3 regions of the Bradyrhizobium sp. CCBAU 11434 genome follow, and region 2 is predicted to be linked to each of the others. Evidence: riboswitches for the same ligand, from Rfam matches in the RefSeq annotation. Region 2 holds a riboswitch; each other region holds the start of a gene.
The links. Region 2 has a riboswitch for cobalamin ahead of XI06_RS19685 (ribonucleoside-diphosphate reductase subunit alpha). Riboswitches for the same ligand answer to the same signal wherever they lie in the genome.

Region 1: another riboswitch for cobalamin. It lies ahead of XI06_RS08620 (DUF1636 domain-containing protein); the one in region 2 lies ahead of XI06_RS19685 (ribonucleoside-diphosphate reductase subunit alpha).
Region 3: another riboswitch for cobalamin. It lies ahead of XI06_RS08700 (TonB-dependent receptor); the one in region 2 lies ahead of XI06_RS19685 (ribonucleoside-diphosphate reductase subunit alpha).

The regions. Positions count from the first base shown of each region.
Region 1 is NZ_LBJX01000011.1:237,248-244,116, reverse strand. Features, by position in the region: gene cobN (cobaltochelatase subunit CobN) at 1-1,587, opposite strand, end outside; gene cobW (cobalamin biosynthesis protein CobW) at 1,587-2,621, opposite strand; gene XI06_RS08620 (DUF1636 domain-containing protein) at 2,618-2,992, opposite strand; cobalamin riboswitch at 3,089-3,306, opposite strand; gene cobO (cob(I)yrinic acid a,c-diamide adenosyltransferase) at 3,347-4,006, shown strand; gene XI06_RS08610 (cobyric acid synthase) at 4,012-5,460, shown strand; gene cobD (threonine-phosphate decarboxylase CobD) at 5,449-6,414, opposite strand; gene cbiB (adenosylcobinamide-phosphate synthase CbiB) at 6,426-6,869, opposite strand, start outside.
Region 2 is NZ_LBJX01000086.1:34,803-41,671, reverse strand. Features, by position in the region: gene XI06_RS19695 (hypothetical protein) at 1-650, shown strand, start outside; gene XI06_RS19690 (ribonucleotide-diphosphate reductase subunit beta) at 870-2,021, opposite strand; gene XI06_RS19685 (ribonucleoside-diphosphate reductase subunit alpha) at 2,032-4,935, opposite strand; cobalamin riboswitch at 5,056-5,274, opposite strand; gene XI06_RS43915 (HEPN family nuclease) at 5,446-5,856, opposite strand; gene XI06_RS43910 (hypothetical protein) at 6,490-6,618, opposite strand; gene hisN (histidinol-phosphatase) at 6,676-6,869, opposite strand, start outside.
Region 3 is NZ_LBJX01000011.1:253,662-260,530, forward strand. Features, by position in the region: gene cobA (uroporphyrinogen-III C-methyltransferase) at 1-464, shown strand, start outside; gene cobF (precorrin-6A synthase (deacetylating)) at 461-1,210, shown strand; gene cobT (nicotinate-nucleotide--dimethylbenzimidazole phosphoribosyltransferase) at 1,221-2,273, shown strand; gene XI06_RS08695 (histidine phosphatase family protein) at 2,266-2,838, opposite strand; cobalamin riboswitch at 2,911-3,112, shown strand; gene XI06_RS08700 (TonB-dependent receptor) at 3,229-5,586, shown strand; gene XI06_RS08705 (PepSY domain-containing protein) at 5,599-6,869, shown strand, end outside.

The DNA.
Region 1 (6,869 bases), on a different contig from region 2:
CGCGCCCATATGCACAACAGCATCGATCCCCTGCCCGCGGAGCCAGAGATAGAATGCAACATAGGCATGGCGCGGCGTGCGGGCGAGATCGTGATAGTCGCCATCGCGTGTCGCCGCATCGCCCCGCTCGGGCTGGACCGCGATGATCGATCGGCCGCTTGCGATGGCTGCGAAGTGGAAAGCGCCATCGCGGCAGCTCGGATCGTTCTCCGCCGCGCCCCAGGCTTGCGCGAGATCGTCCTGCAAACCTTGCGGAAGCTGCGAGAGCGCCGCGCGGTAGTCTGCGACACTCCATGTCAATTTCTGCTTCAGCAACGTCTCGCCGAGTGCATGCACCGGCGCAACATCAAAGCCGGCCTCCCCGAGATCGGCCACCAGCGCTTCGACCGACGCCAGCGCATCGAGACCGACCGCATGTGCGATCTGATGCGGACGCCCGGGATAGTTCGACAGGACGATGGCCAACCGCTTCACGGCCGCCGGCTTCCAGGCAAGCCTTCGCCAAGCAGCGACGCGGGCGACAACCGCTTTCACACGCTCCTCATCCGGCCTATGGGCCAGATGCGAGATCTGCAGATCGGGATCGCGTTCCGCGGCCGACTTGAAACTCACCACGCCGGCGAACAGGCGGCCGTCGACCTCAGGCAGCACTACATGCATGGCGAGATCGCCAGGCGACAGGCCGCGCAGCGATTCCGCCCAGTCCTCGCGCCGCGCCGAGGAGAGCGCGACCTGGAAGATGGGACACGGCGCAGCGTCGAACGGCGTCGTGCCGTCGTCGCCCATCGCCGAGAACGCCGTCGCGTTGACGATCGCGGCTGGCGGATTTTGCGCGAGATGCGCGCGAAGCCAATCTCCGACGCCTGCCGCCTTTAGCGACGTGACGAAGGCCCCATAGGCGTCAAAACCCTTCTCGCGCAACGCGGCGATCAGCGTATCGACGGGACCGGTGTCGGCAGCCGTGAGATAGGAGCGATAGAACGTCACGAGCGTGAGGGGCTTCCGCTCGCGCGGCGTCGGCGCGGCAATGACACCACGCGCAGGGTCGTAAAAGCCCATTTCGGGCACGTTCATCTCGCCGACAACAGGCCCGGCATAAAGGCCTGAGGCCAGCGCGAGCTGCGCAATCGCGGCTTGCGCCGCGACGGGACCGCCTGTGTCGCAGAGCGCTTTGAGCCGGCGCAGCGTCGAAACCGGCAAGGTCGAGTACGCATCCAGCCTGATGTCGTCGCGGCCGTCGGCCGGCAGCACGGCGAGAACGATATTGCGGTCTTTGGCCAGTTGCTGGAGCGCCGCCAGCCCGTATGGCCAGTAGGATTCACCGCCGATGAGGCGCACCAGAATGCCGCGCGCCTGCGACAGCGTGCGCTCGATATAGGTGTCGACCGAGAGAGGATGACGCAGTTCCGCGAGATTGGCGAGCCGCAGCGACGGCAGGCTGTCCTGGCCACGCCGCCAGCCCGCCGCGAACGCCGCAAGGTCGGAATCCGAGAACGAGAGTACCACGAGATCGGCCGGGTCCTGGCCAATGTCCCTTGGCGTCGTGGTCTCCTCGAGACCGCGGCTCTCGCGGAAGACGACGTGCATTAGACTCCCAGTCCCGCTCTAATCGCGACCTCGTCAATATCGCCGTGCTCGCCGATCACGACGAGCTTTGATTGCCTGTTGCCTGCACCCCAGGGCTTGTCGAACTGGTGGCGCACGCGTTCACCGACCGCTTGCAGCAGCAGCCGCATCGGCTTGCCCGCGACGGCGATGTAGCCTTTGACGCGAAGCACGTTTTGCTCGCGCGAAAGACGCTGCACCGACGCGACCAGCACATCGATGTCGGTGACCTCTGGAAGATCGATCACGACGGAGGCAAAATCGTCGTGCTCGTGGTCGTCCTCACCATCATGATGCGAGGGACGCGCGGCGAGATCGTTCTCGGCGGCAGCGCCGAGGCCGAGGATCACGCGCGCGTCGATGGCACCGTCAGTGATCGACAGCATCGGCACGCGGCGCGGCATCTCGGCGGTGATCAACGCCTTGGCGGCCTCGATGCCCGCGGCGCCTGCGAGATCGGCCTTGGTTAGCAGCACGATATCGGCGCAGGCGATCTGGTCCTCGAACACTTCTGACAGCGGCGTCTCGTGATCGAGATTCCCATCCGCCGCGCGCTGCGCTTCGACGGCAGCCGGGTCCGGCGCGAAACGACCGGCGGCCACCGCCTCGGCATCGGCCAGCGCAATCACGCCATCGACCGTGATGCGCGAGCGAATCTCCGGCCAGTCGAACGCCTTCAGCAGCGGCTTTGGCAGCGCCAGGCCTGAGGTCTCGATCAGGATGTGATCGGGCCGCACTGGCCGTGCCAGCAGCTTCTCCATGGTCGGAATGAAATCGTCGGCAACGGTGCAGCAGATGCAGCCATTGGCGAGTTCGACGATGTTCTCCTCCGGGCAGTTCTCATCGGCGCAGGACTTCAGGATCTCACCATCGACACCTTCGCTACCGAACTCGTTGACAAGCACGGCGAGCTTCATGCCATTGGGATTGCTGAGCAGATGCTGGATCAGCGTCGTCTTGCCCGAACCGAGAAAGCCGGTGACCACGGTCACAGGAACTTTTGCAAGCGAGTTCATTCGGCGGCCTCCGGCAACACGGCGATGGGGGGAATGCGCGCAAGCGATTGCTTGCGGAAGATTTCGGGGCGGCTGCGCCAGGGCACGAGGCCATCGGGCGCGGCAGCATAGGCGGCAGCGCCCGCAACCACGTCCCGCGCGTTGGCATCCGACAGGCGGCCATAGACATAGGACCAGCGACCGGGCGCGCTGAGCGCGACCGAGCAGCCCTGGCTGCATGCAGACAGGCACTCGACGGGAACCACGCTGACGCCCTCGGGCACGCCGGCTTCGAGAATCGCGCCGTGCAGGCGCTTGCCGGGCGTGGTCTCGCCTTCGCCCAGCGTCTGGCCGGCGCGGCAGGTGATGCAGACGTGCAGTGTGACAATCATCGCCTCTTCCAGAAGTATCAGCGGGAGGCGAAGAGGCTCACGGACCTTGCTTGCGACGGTCCGTTTCCCCGTCGCGGAACACCCCGTCCGCCGGTCCAAACATCGTCCGCGCTGGCAGGTCTCCCGGCTTGCGGAGCAGGGTTTCCCCTTCGATCCCCGCCTTCCCGATCCCTGGGGGATCAGTGGCTTTGGGCATCTCTCCGGTCACGGTCGCGGGGGCGGCTGCATTTTGGACCCAAATCTTGCCGATTCGGACCCTATCGCATTCCCTCTTCGCCTGTCATAGGACAGGAACCAACGCCGGGCCACCATTTGCCCCCGGCCGCCTCTTGTCAAGCCGAAGGACCGGATACGATGACGACTGAACCGGAGACCCAAACGGCCGACGAAACCGACGCCAAGAATGACGCCAAGACTGACGCAAAGCACGCCGCCAAAATGGCGAAGATCAAGGTCGCCCGCGACAAGATCATGGCCACCAAGAGCGGCGAAAAAGGCCTCATCATCGTCCACACCGGCGCCGGCAAGGGCAAGTCCTCCTCCGCCTTCGGCATGATCGTGCGCTGTGTCGCCCATGGCTTCCCCTGCGCCGTGGTGCAGTTCATCAAGGGCGCCTGGGATACCGGCGAGCGGCGCCTGCTCACCGGCCATTTCGGCGAGCTCTGCCAGTTCCACGCCATGGGCGAAGGGTTCACCTGGGAGACGCAGGACCGCGCCCGCGACATCGCGGCCGCGCGCGCCGGCTGGGAGAAGGCCAAGCAGCTGATTCTCGATGAGAGCCTGCACATGGTCGTGCTCGACGAGATCAACATCGCGCTGCGCTACGACTATCTCGACATCGCCGAAATCGTCGATTTCCTGAAGACCTCGAAGCCGCCGATGACGCATGTCGTGCTCACCGGCCGCAATGCCAAGGACGAGCTGATCGAGATCGCCGACCTCGTCACCGAGATGACGCTGGTGAAGCATCCGTTCCGCTCCGGCATCAAGGCGCAGCCCGGCGTCGAGTTCTGAGATCAATGACACGCGCGCTGATGATCCAGGGGGCCGGCTCGGACGTGGGCAAGTCGCTCATCGTCGCCGGTCTCGCGCGGGCCTTCACACGGCGCGGATTGCGCGTGCTTCCCTTCAAGCCCCAGAACATGTCGAACAATGCGGCCGTCACCGTCGATGGGGGCGAGATCGGCCGCGCCCAAGCGTTGCAAGCGCTCGCCGCCGGTGTCGAGCCGCATACCGACATGAATCCGGTGCTGCTGAAACCCGAGACTGATGTCGGCTCGCAGGTCATCGTGCACGGCAAGCGCATCGCAACCGCACGCGCGCGCGAATATGTGGCGATGAAACCATCGCTGATGGGCGCGGTGCTGGAGAGCTTTGAACGGCTGAAGGCGCGCGCTGATCTGGTGCTGGTCGAAGGCGCCGGCAGCCCGGCCGAGGTGAATTTGCGCAAGGCCGACATCGCCAATATGGGCTTTGCCCGCAAGGCCGACGTTCCGGTCGTGCTGGTCGGCGACATCGACCGCGGCGGCGTCATCGCACAGCTGGTCGGTATCAAAACGGTGATCGACCCTGATGATGCCGCAATGATCCAGGGCTTTGTCATCAACAAGTTCCGCGGCGATCCCACACTGTTCGACGACGGCTACAAGCTGATTGAACAAAAGACTGCATGGCGCGGCCTCGGCGTGCTGCCGTGGTTTCCGCGCGCCGGCGAGCTACCGGCCGAGGATGCGCTGGGCCTGAGCGACGCGCGCAAGCCCGGCCAGTGCAAGATCGCCTGCCTCGCGCTGTCGCGGATCGCCAATTTCGACGATCTCGATCCGCTCAAGCTCGAGCCTTCAGTCGATCTCGTGATGGTGCGCCCGGGCGAAGCGATCCCCGGCGATGTCAGGCTCGTCATCATCCCCGGCTCAAAGTCCACGCGGGGCGATCTCGCCTTCCTGCGCGCGCAAGGCTGGGACATCGATCTCATCGCGCACCGCCGCAGGGGCGGCCATGTGCTCGGCCTCTGCGGCGGCTATCAGATGCTCGGGCGCAGCGTTGCTGATCCGGCCGGAATCGAAGGTCCTGCCGGCGATACACAGGGTCTCGGGCTACTGGACGTGACGACCGTGATGAGTCCGCAGAAGACGCTGACGCGTGTGGCAGCCGTTCACGCGGCGACTGATCAGCCGATCCAGGCTTACGAAATCCACATAGGCCGCACTGATGGACCCGACCGCACGCGGCCGTTCGCGAAGTTGAACGGCGAGCCGGAGGGTGCGATTTCACGCGACGGGCGCGTGCAGGGCAGCTATCTGCACGGCCTGTTCACGTCGGACGATTTCCGCAAGGCATATCTGGCAAAGCTCGACATTCCCGCAGGCGAGGAGCCGTATCACGCCAGGGTCGAGAGCGCGCTCGAGGCCCTCGCCGATCACATCGAACGGCATCTTGACGTCGAAGGCCTGCTCGCGCTAGCGCGCTAGAATTTTGGCCAAGCGCGTCCATTCGGCCTCGGCGCCCGGAAGGCCGAGTCGCAGCCACGTCGGCTCTTTCGCAAACACCCGCGACCAGATCTGGCCGCCCGCGAGCTTTTCCTGCGCAACAAGCGCGTCAGGCGTTTCGTAGAGACGGAACAATGATGCGCCACCGACGAGCCGCCAGCCCTGCGCCTGCACCATCTCGTCGAGGCGCGCACAGTCCCGCACGAGCCGCGCTGACGTCGCCTTCGCCCAGGCATCATCATGCAAGGCGCGGCAGCCGATCGCGATCGCAGCGCCCGAGACCGGCCATGGACCTGATGCCGCCGCGAGCTTGCCGATGTCCTCCGCTTCGCCGATCGCGAAGCCGAGCCGCAGGCCGGCAAGACCATAAAACTTGCCGAACGAGCGGAGGATCAGCAGCCCCGGCTGACCGGCTTCCGAGGCGAGCGAGAGCTCGGGAACGGCGTCGGCAAAACTCTCGTCGATGACAAGGTGTCCAACGCGCGGCAACAGCGCGAGCAGGTCGTTCGGGTCGTGACGGCGGCCGTCGGGATTGTTGGGATTGATGACGATGGCAAGGTTCGCGCCCGCAAGCGCGTCGATCTCCTTCACCTCCTCGACCTGCCATCCCCCGGCTGAGAGAACGGACGCATATTCGTTGTAGGTCGGAGCGAGGATGCGGGCCAGGCCGCGCGGCGCGAGCTGTGGCAACAATTGAATGGCGGCTTGTGCGCCACCCATCGCGACAACAGGCGCTGATGTGCCATAGGCGTGTTGGGCAGCCCGATGCAGCGCCTCGATCTCGGATCGCGACGGCAGCGCCTGCCAGTGATGCGCTGATATCTTGCCCACGGGATAAGGCAGCCGGTTGATGCCGGTCGACAGATCCATCCAGTCTTCTGCGCGCCCGCCAAAACGCTGCCGGGCCAGATCGAGATTTCCACCGTGCTCGCGCATGTCCCGTTCTTTCACGCGAAGGCCAGGATCGCAAGCAGGCCCGCGAGCAACATCATGGCGCGGCGGTAGATCGCCAGTCCCCCGGCGATGTCGGCCGCAAGCGGATCGCGTGCGCCCTGGTTGAGCCAGGGCTCGTTCGTGACGCTGCCGTGATAGGTCCGGGGACCACTGAGCCGCACACCCAGCGCGCCGGCCATCGCCGCTTCCGGCCAGCCGGCATTGGGCGAGCGATGCCGGCGCGCATCACGCGTCATGCACGACAGCGCCTGGGAGCGCTGCGGTGCGAGCAGCACGAACAAAAATCCGCTCACGCGCGCCGGAATGAAGTTCGCGACATCGTCGATACGCGCGGCTGCCCAGCCAAAGGCCTCGTGCCGTTCGCTGCGATGGCCGATCATGGAATCCAGCGTATTGATGGCCTTGTAGCCGAGGATTCCCGGCAAGCCGAACAGCGC
Region 2 (6,869 bases):
TTGCGAAAGCGCTTCGTGATTTAATCTCACTGCTGGCTGATACGGGCGCGACTGCTTCGGTCAATCCGGATCACGTTGAACGCGTGCTGAATAGTCTCACGCGCATAGAGGGGGCTGCCAACAATCTTCGCGGCGCGCTTTTCGAGATCATCGTTGGATCGCTGGTGAAAGACGTCGAGGGGGGATATTTGCGCTCGGGCGAAAAATGGAAGGATTACGAAACGGGCCGAACGGCGGAAACCGATGTTCTCCTAGGTCGGCCGGATGACAAAGGGCCACTCGTGGTCGAATGCAAGGCGAAAATTCCTGGAGCGCGAGTCAACCTTGAAGAAGTACAGAAGTGGCGCGACGACCGCGTGCCGCTGCTGCACAAGATTTTTAAGACGGACTCGCGCCTGTCAGGAAAGCATGTGACATTCGAGCTATGGACGAACGGCCCAATCGGGGCGGATGCGCTGGAGTGGTTGAAAGCGCACCCAGCCCCAACGGATTACAGCGTCGGCTGGAAAGATGGCGATGCCATGAAGCCTTATGTCGAGAAGGCGTCGTCCACAGCTATCCGGAGTGCAATGAGGGACCACTACTTCCATCATCCACTCGCAAAAATTGCCGCTCAGGCGGAAAGAAACGCTGCAATCGCGTCGGTATAGAACCTCAACACTAGCAGTCCGGGCTTTCCAAGCGAAATTAGAGAGCAGCAACAATGGTATACTAGTTCCCAGTTTCATCCTGCCGGGCGCGCCAATTCCCCTTTTTCATGGTGATGTGCGGGTCCGAAACTATAATCCCGCACCGTCCTGTTCGAGCGTGCGAGCATCTGTTCTAGATTTCAGCCAGACAAGGCACCGGTCGCCATCGTGGCCCGACGCTCAGTCCCAACTCAGCGCACCGCCGTTCTGATATTCAATGACGCGGGTCTCGAAGAAGTTCTTCTCCTTCTTCAGGTCCATCGCTTCCGACATCCAGGGGAATGGATTGTCGGCCTCGGCAAAAACCGGTACGAGCCCGATCTGCGCGCAGCGCCGGTTGGCGATGAAGTGCATGTAGTGCTCGCAGAGCGCGGCGTTGAGCCCAAGGAGGCCGCGCGGCATCGTGTCGCGTCCGTAGGCCGCTTCAAGCTCGGCTGCGTCGCGGATCATGGCGCGGACATCGTCCTGAAAGGCCGGCGTCCACAGATGCGGATTCTCGATCTTGATCTGGTTGATCACGTCGATGCCGAAATTCAGATGGATGCTCTCGTCGCGCAGGATGTACTGATACTGCTCGGCGATGCCGACCATCTTGTTGCGGCGGCCAAGCGACAGAATCTGCGCGAAGCCCGTGTAGAACCACATCCCCTCGAACACGACGTAGAAGGCGACGAGATCACGGAGGAAGGCGCGATCGTGGTCCGGCGTGCCCGTCTGGAACGACGGATCGTCCAGATGCTGCGTGTGCTTCAGTGCCCAGGCCGCCTTGTCGGTGATCGACGGCACCTCGCGGTACATGTTGAACAGCTCCCCCTCGTCCAGGCCGAGGCTCTCAACGATGTACTGAAAGGTGTGGGTGTGAACCGCCTCCTCGAAGGCCTGCCGCAGCAGATACTGCCGGCATTCCGGATTGGTGAGATGACGGTAGATCGCCAGCACGATGTTGTTCGCGACAAGCGATTCCGAGGCGGCGAAGAAGCCGAGATTGCGCTTGATCGCGCGCCGCTCGTCCTCCGTCAGGCCGTGTCGCGACTTCCATAGGGCGATGTCGGCCTGCATCGAGACCTCCGTTGGCATCCAGTGATTGTTGCAGCCCGAGAGATACTTCTCCCAGGCCCATTTGTATTTGAGCGGAAGGAGCTGGTTGACGTCGGCGCGGCAGTTGATCATCCGCTTCTCGTCGACGGAGACCCGGCCGCCGGTGCGATCGATTGCGCCTAGGCCGGTCGGGTCGGCCGGCTCAAGCTTGAGCTGGGTCTGCAGACGCAGCGCGGTGGCGAGGCTTGAGGCGGTCGGAGCCGCCGTTGTTTCGGTATCGGACCAATCGAGCATCGTCATCTCCTCACTGGCACGCTTCGCATTCGGGATCGTCGATCCGGCAGGCCTTGATGCCGTCGAGGTCGGGCGCTGCTGCAGTCGGGATCATGCTCGGCGCGTGCGAGACGGCCACTGATGCGGACACCGCGTTGAGCTTGCCGTCGGTTCCGTTCAGCGTCGATTTCTCGACATGGGTGGCGCTTCGGGAGCGCAGGTAGTACGTCGTCTTCAACCCGCGCCGCCAGGCCAGCCGGTAGAGCGCATCCAGCTTCTTGCCCGAGGGATTGGCGATGTAGAGGTTGAGCGACTGCGACTGGTCAATCCATTTCTGGCGGCGTGCAGCCGCCTCGATCAGCCAGGCGCTGTCGATCTCAAAAGCCGTCGCGTAAAGCGCCTTGAGATCGTCAGGGACACGGTCGATCTGGCCAACGCTGCCGTCGAAATATTTGAGGTCGGAGACCATCACCTCGTCCCACAGCCCCCTCGCCTTCAGGTCGCGCACGAGGAACTCGTTCACGACGGTGAAGTCGCCCGACATGTTCGATTTGACGAACAGGTTCTGGTAGTTCGGCTCGATCGACTGCGAGACGCCGCAGATGTTGGAGATCGTGGCGGTCGGCGCGATTGCCATGACGTTGGAGTTGCGCATGCCGCTGGTGGTGACCTTCTTGCGCAGACGGTCCCAGTCCAGCGTGGATGAGCGGTCCGCATCATGCCCGCCACGGGACTCCGCGACGAACTGGATCGAATCGAGCGGCAAAATGCCCTTTGACCACAGCGAGCCCTCGAAGCTCGGATAGCGGCCGCGCTCGGCGGCGAGATCCGATGAGGCCTCGATGGCGTGGTAGGAGATCGCTTCCATGCTCACATCGGCGAAGGTAACGGCCGCATCTGACGCGATCGGAATGCGCTGGACCTGAAGCGCCTCCTGGAAGCCCATAAGGCCGAGCCCGACCGGGCGATGGCGCATGTTGGAGCGGCGCGCCTCCGGGATCGTGTAGAAATTGATGTCGATGACGTTGTCGAGCATCCGCACGGCCGTGGTCACCGTCCGCTTCAGCTTGGCCTGATCCAGGCCATTCGCACCGACATGGGCGAGCATGTTGATCGAGCCGAGATTGCAGACCGCGACCTCGTCGGCCGAGGTGTTCAGCGTGATCTCGGTGCAGAGGTTCGAGGAATGGATCACGCCCATGTGCCGCTGCGGCGAGCGCAGATTACAGGGGTCCTTGAAGGTCATCCAGGGATGGCCGGTCTCGAACAGCATGGTCAGCATGCGACGCCAGAGATCGGTCGCGCGGACCGTCTTGAATACGCGCAGGCCGCCGGCCTTCGCCGTGGCCTCATAGGCCTCGTAGGCCGTCTTAAACGCCTCGCCGTAGAGATCGTGCAGATCAGGCGTCTCGTCGGGGGAGAACAGCGTCCATTCGCCGTCGACGTCGACGCGCTGCATGAACAGGTCGGGGAGCCAGTTCGCGGTGTTCATGTCGTGGGTGCGGCGGCGGTCGTCGCCGGTGTTCTTGCGCAGATCGAGAAATTCCTCGATGTCGACGTGCCAGGTCTCCAGATAGGCGCACACCGCCCCCTTGCGCTTGCCGCCTTGATTGACGGCGATCGCGGTGTCGTTGGCGACCTTCAGGAACGGGATGATGCCCTGGCTCTCGCCGTTAGTGCCCTTGATGTGGGCGCCGAGACCGCGCACCGGCGTCCAATCGTTGCCGAGACCACCGGAATATTTTGCCAGAAGCGCGTTATCCTTGACCGACTTGAAGATGCCGTCGAGGTCGTCAGAGACGGTCGTGAGGAAGCAGGACGAGAGTTGCGGGCGCGGTGTGCCCGAATTGAACAGTGTTGGGGTCGAGGCCATGAAATTGAACGACGACAGCAGATCGTAGAAATCGATCGCCTTTGCTTCGCGATCGATCTCGCGGACTGCGAGGCCCATCGCGACGCGCATGAAAAAGGCCTGCGGCAACTCGATCCGCTTGCCGCGAACGTGCAGGAAGTAGCGATCGTAGAGCGTCTGAAGGCCGAGGAACTGGAAGTTCAGATCGCGCTCAGGCTTCAGCGCAGCCGCGATCCGGCCGAGATCAAAACGGGCGAGTTCGGGATCGAGCAGTTCGGCGGCGATCCCGGTCTTCACATAGACCGGGAAGTACTCGGCATAGCGCGTCGTCATGTCAGCCCGGGCAGCGGACGTGGGAACGCCGTGGACGTAGGACAATACCTCGCCGCGCAGCTTGTCGAGCAGCAGGCGCGCGCTGACATAAGCGTAGTTCGGCTCCTGCTCGACAAGCGTGCGCGCGGCCATGATCGAGGCCAGCGCCAGCTCATCCTGGCTAATGCCGTCGTAGAGATTGCGGGTGGTCTCGGCCAGCACGGGGCCGGCGGACACGCCGTCCAGACCGACGCAGGCCTCACCAATGATCAGCGCGAGCCGTTTGGTATCGAGACCGACGCGAGAACCGTCAGCAAGCGTTACGTGAAGCGATGGTGCAGCAGCGGGCACAGCTTCGGCAGCTGCCTCCTCGGCACGCTGGCGCGATCGCTCTTCGCGATACAGCACATAAGCGCGCGCGACCTTGTGGTGCTCGCTGCGCATCAAGGCGAGTTCGACCTGATCCTGCACATCCTCGATATGGAAGGTGCGTCCATCGCCTACCCGCCGCATCAAGGCGGCGAAGACTTCGGCGGTCAACTGCTCGACGCTCTCATGGACGCGACGTGAAGCAATCGCGCTGGCGCCTTCGACGGCCAGGAAGGCCTTGGTCATGGCGACCGCGATCTTTGCGGAATCGAACGGCGTGACCTTGCCGTTCCGACGGATGATCTGCATGGCGGGTTCGCTGGAAGCAGCCGCAAGTGAATGTGGACGCAACTGGATGATGGGTGCGGAAGCGCCTTCCGCGTCGTGCAGGTTCAGTGACATCAATAGGCCCCGTGATGCGCGCGTTGTGTTTGGACGGGGCTGAAGGAGGGACGCCGCAGAAACGCCGGCAGAAAAGTACCGGACGGTGCATGCAAGCGACCGCCGGACACCCCGCCCGTGGACGTTCAGATCGTCACGGCAGGTCTCCTGGCTCGCAGGTCGTCGCTCGCTTCCCGTCTTCCCGGCGCCAAAAGCACCAGTGACGATTGTCGGAAGCAGCTCGCTGCTGACAGTTGCGGGGGCAGCGCCGGAATTCCGCGCCTTCTGGCGCAGTTCACCGGCTTCCCTCTTAGCCACTAAATCTTGCGATCCAGCGGAACCGTGACGTCCACATGTGGTGATATTCGCGAGCGAGTGTCAACGATTCGTTTGAGGGCTCTACGCAGATTGGCTGTGGAATGTGGGAATTCCGGCGAGCGGCTTGGCCAGACCCACGTGCCGCGACCGAGCCGCGCGAACAATCGTGCTCGTCAACGCTGCGGTTCGGTGCCGAGGAGCGTAAGAAGGCCTTTAGGTCGGTGCCATTGATCCGGACTTCCCAATAGATGGGGCTGGACGAAGTCTTCCGATCCGCAAACTCGATGAATATCTGGTCAAGCTGACGAGCGTCGGAGCCCTCTGGCCAGCGCCGTGGAAAATGATCAATCCGTGAGAGACCGCATTGCGCAAATGCCTGAGCAACTGCCCAAGTGTGTCGGTCTCACCCACGATCTGAGCGGGCGACGGCCAACCGAGTGATGCGAGGTCGTCCAGCGTGGTTTGCGCGATGCTTTCATAGAAGTGTCTCTCCTTCGGAAACACAATGAACGCGAGGAGTGATTGATCAAGCTGCGTGACCACGTGGCCCTGGCCCTCGCTGGCATAGGTAGCCTCAATCAGCTCAAGGTTGGCGCGCGACCGTTGGATAACCCCCCGGGTCATTGCGCGGAGCCAACGCAATAATGTGTGTCCTCATCGCCACGCCCCCTTTCAGCTCCCGCTCAGCCGTATTTCCTCGAGCCGCTGCTGAATTCGCTCCCCAAAGCCGCCGTCATATCGAGAAACAGCGTCAATTCGGGCGGCTGAAAGGAGATGTCCCTCATCGACTGGATGCTGGTGACCAGACTGCCTTTGAGCGGTCGCACCGAGATCGTTGATGCGTCGGAATGGGCACGGGGCGGCCATAATCACTAAACAAGAACAAGAAAGCTAAGAATGTGGATTTTGGCCTATGCAGCGTCTACACTTGATCTGCATAGAGAAGACGGTCGAGAGCGCCTATTCGATTGCCGGCTCGTTGGCTCCCTGATCTTCCTGGCCATCTCTTTTTTGCGCGAGGCTGTTGCCCCAAGCTTGTTGGTTTGACGGAATCCGAAAGTCGCGAGTTTGCGCAAATTGATGCATTACTAACCGTGGACACTGAAGGACCAATCGACTTGGACCTTCGTTGGCCTTCCGGCTTCAGCAGCTAATCGCGGAATTCGCCGACGGTGAGCGATGAGACGATCGCAAAGAGCCGCCGCCGGATCATGTCGATCCAAGATCAGGCGAGAGACGTCGTCAGTACGGCCGGAATCAGTTCCTCGGCCAGGGCCTTGACCGGCAGATCGGCGAGCGCCATCTGGCCGCAGGCCGCTCTTCCGGACCGTCAGCGGCGATGCCGACGAGCTGATCGCCCGTCCACTCGGACGTCACCTTGGCCATCAGCTCCCTGAGGTCAGCAAAGCGGACATCCGTCCCTCCGTAGGGCATGATTGGTGGTTATCCCTGGATCAAGGCCAGCGCTTCGGCATGAAGCCGCGGCGTTGCGGTTGCCAAGATGCGCCCTTCCGAGTGAATCGAGAGCGGGCATCCCTCCCAATCGGTGATGCAGCCGCCGGCGCCCTGCACAATCGGAACCAGCGCCATGTAGTCATATGGCTGAAGCCCCGTTTCGAGAACGATATCGCAGTGTC
Region 3 (6,869 bases), on a different contig from region 2:
ATGCCGGCATCTTTGGTCGACTTGAGGAGGAGCTGGAGACGCTGCGCGAGGCCGGCGTCGGCTATGAGATCATTCCCGGCGTCACCTCGGCCTGCGTCGCCGCCGCGCAAGCTGGCATCCCGCTGACACGTCGTCACACCTCGCGCCGGGTGCAATTCATGACCGGTGCCGATGTCACCGGCGAGCTGCCCCCAAATCTGAACTGGACCGCGCTGGCCGATCCCGATGCGACGACCGTGGTCTATATGGGCCGGAGAACCTTTCCGGCGCTGGTCGCGAAGCTGATCGAGCATGGCCTCTCGCCGAGCACGCCGGCATTGTTCGCGGAATCTCTCGGCCGTGCCGATGAGCGTCTGGTCCGCACCACTATTGTCGAGCTGGCCGATCAGCTGAGCCGCGGCGGTGCGGCCTCCACGGCCGCGGTCATCATGTTCGGCGCGCTGGCGGAGGGCGCATCGTCATGATGAAGCTGTCTCTGATCGGCATCGGTTGCGGCGATCCCGCGCAGCTCACGCAGGCTGCGATTGGCGCGATCAACGCGGCAGATCTGGTCCTGATCCCGCGCAAGGGCGCCGCAAAATCCGATCTCGCCGATCTCAGGCGAACAATTTGCGCCGATGTGCTCACCAACGCCACCACGCGGATCGCCGAGTTCGATCTTCCTGTGCGTGACGCCAGCGAGGCTGACTACCGCAAGGGCGTGGACGATTGGCACGACGCGGTCGCCGCGAGCTGGTCGCAGACGATCGCCCATCATCTCGGCGGTGAGGGCAAGGCCGCGCTGCTGATCTGGGGCGATCCCTCGCTCTACGATTCGTCGCTGCGCATCGCGCGGCGGCTCAATCCGTTGCCAAACATCGAGGTCGTGCCGGGCATCACCTCGATCCAGGCGCTGTGCGCGGCGCATGCGCTGCCGCTCAACGATATCGGCGAGCCATTTCTGGTGACGACGGGGCGGCGCTTGCGCGAAGGCGGCTGGCCTCAAGGCGTCGATACCGTCGTTGTGATGCTCGACGGCGGCACGGCGTTTCAGTCGCTGGATCCTGAAGGCCTTCACATCTGGTGGGGTGCCTATCTCGGTATGACCGACCAGATCATTCTGTCCGGCACGCTGGCCGAAGTGGGCTCGCGCATCGTTGCCGCGCGGCAAGACGCGCGCGAGCGTCATGGCTGGATCATGGACAGCTACATTCTCAAGCGCAGGCCATAAGCGAGGCAGCATGCTCCCCGAATGGATCACCCAGAAATGCCCCGAGATCTCCGCTGATCATCGCGAGGCGGCCATCGCGCGGCAGGCGCAACTGACGAAACCGACCGGGGCGCTCGGCCGGCTCGAGCAGCTCGCGATCGAGCTTGCGGGCCTGCAGGCGAGCGAACGTCCGCGCGCGACGCGCGTGCCGATCATCATCTTCGCCGGCGATCACGGCATCGTCGCACAGGGCGTGTCGGCCTATCCGCAAGCCGTTACCATCGCGATGATGGCGAACTTTGCGTCCGGAGGTGCTGCAATCTCGGTGCTGGCGCGTGAGCTGGGCTCCAGCCTGGAAGTGGTCGACGCCGGCACGCTGGCCGAGGACGCGTTGCCGGGCATCGTCACCGACAAGCCGCGCCACGGCACGCGCGATTTCAGCGTTGAGCCTGCGCTCACGCCGGCGGAGCTGGCATTTGCCTTCGAGGCCGGCCAGCGCGCAGTAGCGCGGGCGAAGGCCAGTCAGCCCGATCTGCTGATCTTCGGTGAAATGGGCATCGGTAACACCACAACGTCTGCGGCGATGGCCGCAAGCCTGCTCGGCATCAGCGCCGAGGAGATCGCGGGCAGTGGTACCGGCGTCGATGCGGCGGGCCGCGCGCACAAGGTGCGCGTGATCGAGGCCGCGATCGCGCGTCATGGCGTGGCGGGCACCTCGCCCGAAAAGATCCTGTGTGCCGTCGGCGGCCTCGAGATCGCGGCCATTTCCGGCGCGATCATCGCGGCCGCGCAGGCGCGCATTCCCGTGCTGATCGACGGTTTCATCGTCTCGGTCGCAGCACTGGCAGCAGTGCGGCTCAACCCGTCGTGCCAGCCGTTCCTGCTGCCGTCGCATCAATCGGCGGAGCAGGGGCATCGGCTGGTGCTGCGCGCACTGAACGTGCAGCCCTTGATCAGCCTCGATCTCAGGCTTGGCGAGGGCTCGGGCGCCGCGATCGCGTTGCCGCTGGTGCGATCGGCCTGCGCGCTCCACAACGACATGGCAACGTTCGCGCAGGCCAATGTGCCGGACAGGCCTAGCTGACCCGCTGATTGACCGACACGACACGCCAGCCGGTCGCGAGCCGGTCGATCCTGGTCAGCGACAGCGGATCGATCACGAAGCGCAAGGCGGCTGGCGGCGTCAGGTCGAGCGCGATGCAGAGCGCGGCGCGGATGGTGCCGGAATGCACGACCAGCGCTGCCGAACCCGCGCCGATCCGCGCGAGACCCAGCCGGACGCGCGCGACCTGGTCCTCAAAACTCTCGCCACCGTGCGGCCGTCCGCGCGCTGGATCGCTCCAGAACCGCGCATAGGCCTCGCCACCGCTGCGAGCGAGCTCGTCATGCCGCCGGCCGGTCCAATCGCCAAAATCCTGCTCGCTGAATTCAGCCACCAGCTCGGGCGCGAGCCCCAGCGCGCGCGCCGTCTCGACCGTGCGTCGGGCCGGGCTCGCATAGCTCGCCGCATCGCGCGGCAGGCACAGACGCAGCGCCTCCAGCTGCGCGTGATCGCCGAGGTCGGCGGGCGCGTCATTGGCGTGGATGGTCCCTGCGATGCCGTCGACGGGGGCATGCCGTATCAGCCAGAGGAAGGTCTCGCCTTCCATGCAGATCTCCCGGGGAAATTGGCCGCTGCGGCAATATCGCCGCATCGGCACATTGACTCTGTCTTTGCCGTAATCCTAGATGCTCGCGACGGTTTCCCCGAAAGAGGATGAAAAGGGAATGCGGTGCGGGGACGTTGTCCCCAACGCCGCAGCTGCCCCCGCAACTGTAAGCGGTGAATCCTTCGTCACAAGCCACTGGGTCCTCGGTCCCGGGAAGGCGACGAAGCGGTCACGACCCGCGAGCCAGGAGACCTGCCGTCAGCCGTGGTCACACGCGAAGATGTCGGTCGGGGAGTACAGACATTCGGCTTCATCGGAGGGCTTATAGCCTGATGATGGGACCTTGGTTCGCGGTGACGTGCCACTGACGTCACACCGAGGTCCAGGACCGTGTCTTCCATCCGTATCGTACGACCGCGCCGCTTTCTGCTGGCGTCCGCCGCTCTCACATCTCTTGCCGCCGCCGATATGCCCGCTGCGCTCGCGCAGCAGGCCGGCCAATCTCTGCCACCGGTGGAGGTGTCGCCCCCGCAATCCCGCAAGCAGGCAAAACCGCCGGCGCGGGACGCGGCAAGCGGACGCCGCGCGACTGCGCGCAGGCCTGTCGCCGTAGCGGCGGTGGCAAAGCCAGTTGCGCCGAACGCTGCGGTGCCGACGCCGCTCAATAGCAACGCCGTTGCCGAGAGCGCTTCGCGCCTCGGCCTGACGGTGCGGCAGACGCCTGCGACCGTCGAGGTGATCTCCGCCGAGACCATGCGCGAGCAGGGCTACCGCACCGTCTCCGACGTTGCGCAAGGCGCGGTCGGCGTCACCGCCGGCGACAATCCTGCCGAGCCCTCGGCCTTCTCGATGCGCGGCTTCACCAACAGCCAGATCAACACGCTCTACAACGGCATCAAGATCGGCCCGCAGAACATGACTTCGCGGATCATGGACACGGCCAACCTTGAAGCCGTGGAGATTCTCAAAGGCCCGGCCTCTCTGATATCGGGCGAGGGTGCCGCCGGCGGCGCAATCAATTTCGTCACCAAGCAGCCGCACACGGGGCCGATCCGGAACGAAGCTGATTTCTCGTACGACTCGCTGAACTCGTTCCGCGCGCATTACGGCTCGGGCGGCAGCACCAATGTGCAGGGGCTGGACTATCGCTTCGACGTCAGCCGTTCCTCGCTCAACGGCTTTGCCGACGACACCAACACCAAGACGTTCGACGTCTCGGGCCAGCTCAATTACCGCATCTCCGACAGCCTCAAGGTCTGGGGCGCGATCGAGTATCGCGAGGACCGCGGCAAGGCCTATTGGGGCGCGCCGCTAGTACCCGTGGCCTTTAGCAGCTCGCATGCGACGGCAGGCATCGTCTCGGGCACTTATGTCTCGAACTTCAACGGAACCAATCTCGGCCCCGTTACGATCGATGATCGCACCTTAAATACCAATTACAACGTGCTCGACAACCGCAACGTGGCACAGGAAGTCTGGCTGCGCGGCGGCTTCGAGCTGAAGCTGGCACCCGACCTGACATTAGAGAGCCAGGCCTATGCTTACGGCGCGGAGCGATCGTGGTTCAACAATGAGGTCGAGGCGTTCAACGCCACGACGAATACAGTGGATCGCAGCCGTTTCTATGTCGCGCACAGCCAGCGCTTGGTCGGCAACATCACCGACCTGACCTGGGACTCGAACATTGCTGGCCTCGACAATCGTCTCGTCACGACGCTCTCGTCGAGCTATCTCGATTTTGTCCGGCCCGGTGCGGCCAATTTTCCTGGCGATTCCGTCGATCTCGTCGATCCTGATCGCGGCTTATACGGCCTGCTTACGACCAAAGAGCAGACTGCGCGTATCGACAACGAGGCCCTGTCGTTCGAGGACCGGCTGAAGCTGACACGGACTTTTGCGCTGATCGGCGGCCTGCGCGTCGAGCATATCGGGCTCGATCGCAACTCGACCGACGTCGTCGGTCTGGAGAACGCCGGCTTTCCGTTCTCGAAATCGTGGGCACCCGTCACGGGGCGCATCGGCTACACCTGGGAAGCGGTTCCGGGCCTGACGTTCTTCAGCCAGTACGCCACCGGCGCCGACATCTCGGCCAACAACATCTTCCTGCTGGGACCGACCCAACCGCTCGACCTCACCACCGCGCGCACCTATGAGACCGGCGTCAAGCATGTGCTCTGGGATAACAGGGCGGAGTGGTCATTCTCGGCCTACGATATCGTGCGCAAAAATGTCTATGCCGCAGCCGGCGGCCAGACGCTCAACATCGCGGGACGGCAGGACTCAAAGGGCGTCGAGCTCGCCGGATCGATCCGCCCGATCGAGCCTTTGCGTCTGTGGAGCAACATCGCCTATGTCGATGCGCGCTATGCCGACTATGATTTCGTCGGCAGCTCGTTCTCGGGCAACACGCCGCCGAACGTACCGCGCATTGTCGCCAATGCCGGCGCGTCCTGGCGGTTCCTCACGCCATGGCCGGTGGAGATCGGCATCACCGGTCGTCATGTTGGCGATCGCACCAACAGCGACGCCAACACCGTGACGATGAATGCGTACACGGTGGGAGACCTCTACGCCTTCGTCGATATTCCCAAGGCGGTCTTCAATGCCGTCGACCAGGCCCGCCTGACCTTCCGGGTGCGTAACTTCACCGACAAGCACTACGCGATCTGGGGCGACCCGTTCTATCCCGACCAGATCCTCTTGGGCGCACCGCGGACCTACGAGATCTCCGCTGCGTTCAAATGGTGAGGCCATAAACGCATGATGGCCGCGATTGTCCTCTTGCACCGCTGGCTTGGGATCGCGTTCTGCCTGATGTTCGCGATGTGGTTCGCGAGCGGCATGGTGATGCATTTCGTTCTGTTTCCGTCGTTGACGGAGGCGGAACGCTTTGCTGGGCTCGCGCCGGCAGAGCGCGGAGCGACCGTCATGGGTGTTGCCGATGCCGTGACCGCGAGCGGAATCACCGACGCCACGCGCGTTCGCTTGATCCAGCGCGGCGACGGGCCCGTCTATGTCGTGTCGGGATCCTCGCGCGTACGGGCGATCCATGCGTCGGACGGTGCTGACGCCTCGGTGGAATCTCCCGATGCCGCGCTCGCCATTGCGCAAGACCATGCCCGCCGACGCGGGCTCGATGCCGTACGCGCCACGATCGTTGCGCGCGCGGACTACGATCAATGGAGCGTCGCCAACGGCTTCGATCGCCACCGGCCGCTGTTCCGCATCGCTCTCGGCGATGCGGCCGGAACGGAGGTCTACGTGTCGTCGCGCACCGGTGAGGTCGTACTGGACACAACCCGCAGCGAGCGTGGTTGGAATTGGGTCGGCAGCGTCCTGCACTGGATCTATCCAACGGTTCTCAGGAGCAACTGGGCGCTGTGGGATCGCGTGATCTGGACGCTGTCGCTGTTGGCCTTGATCGCGGCAATGTTCGGCGCGGTGCTCGGTGCGATCAGGACCAGGATTCGCGGCGGCCTTATCTCGTCGCCTTACCGCGGCTGGCACGCTTTGCATCACATCATCGGCCTCGTTGCGACCGTCTTCGTGTTGACCTGGATTTTCAGCGGCTGGCTCTCCATGGATCACGGCCGGCTGTTCTCACGCGGGCAATTGACCGCGGCTGAGGCGAGCGTGACGAATGCGGTGCCGGACTGGCGCGCGGCTTCATCTTTCGATCAGCGGCCGCTATCGACGTCATCCCGTGAAGTCGAATGGTTCGCCTTCAATGGCAGCGCCTATCGGCGCGATCGGACAGACCTTGGCAGCCAGACCCTGATCAAAGCAGGCGAGCCAGCCCGCGATCGGCAGATGGCATTCCTGGAGGAGCAGGACGTCTCCAGCCTGACACCACGTTTGGCGGCCGGATGTGACGCGGCGTCCGTTCTTGCCGACAACGACGCCTATCCCGCCCGTCCCATCGTCCCCGGTGCGCCCGTCTATCGCTCCCGCTGCGGCGATCTCTGGTTCGACATCGATGGTGCCGATGGCAGCATCGTGCAGCGGCTCGATGCCTCGCGGCGGGCCTATCG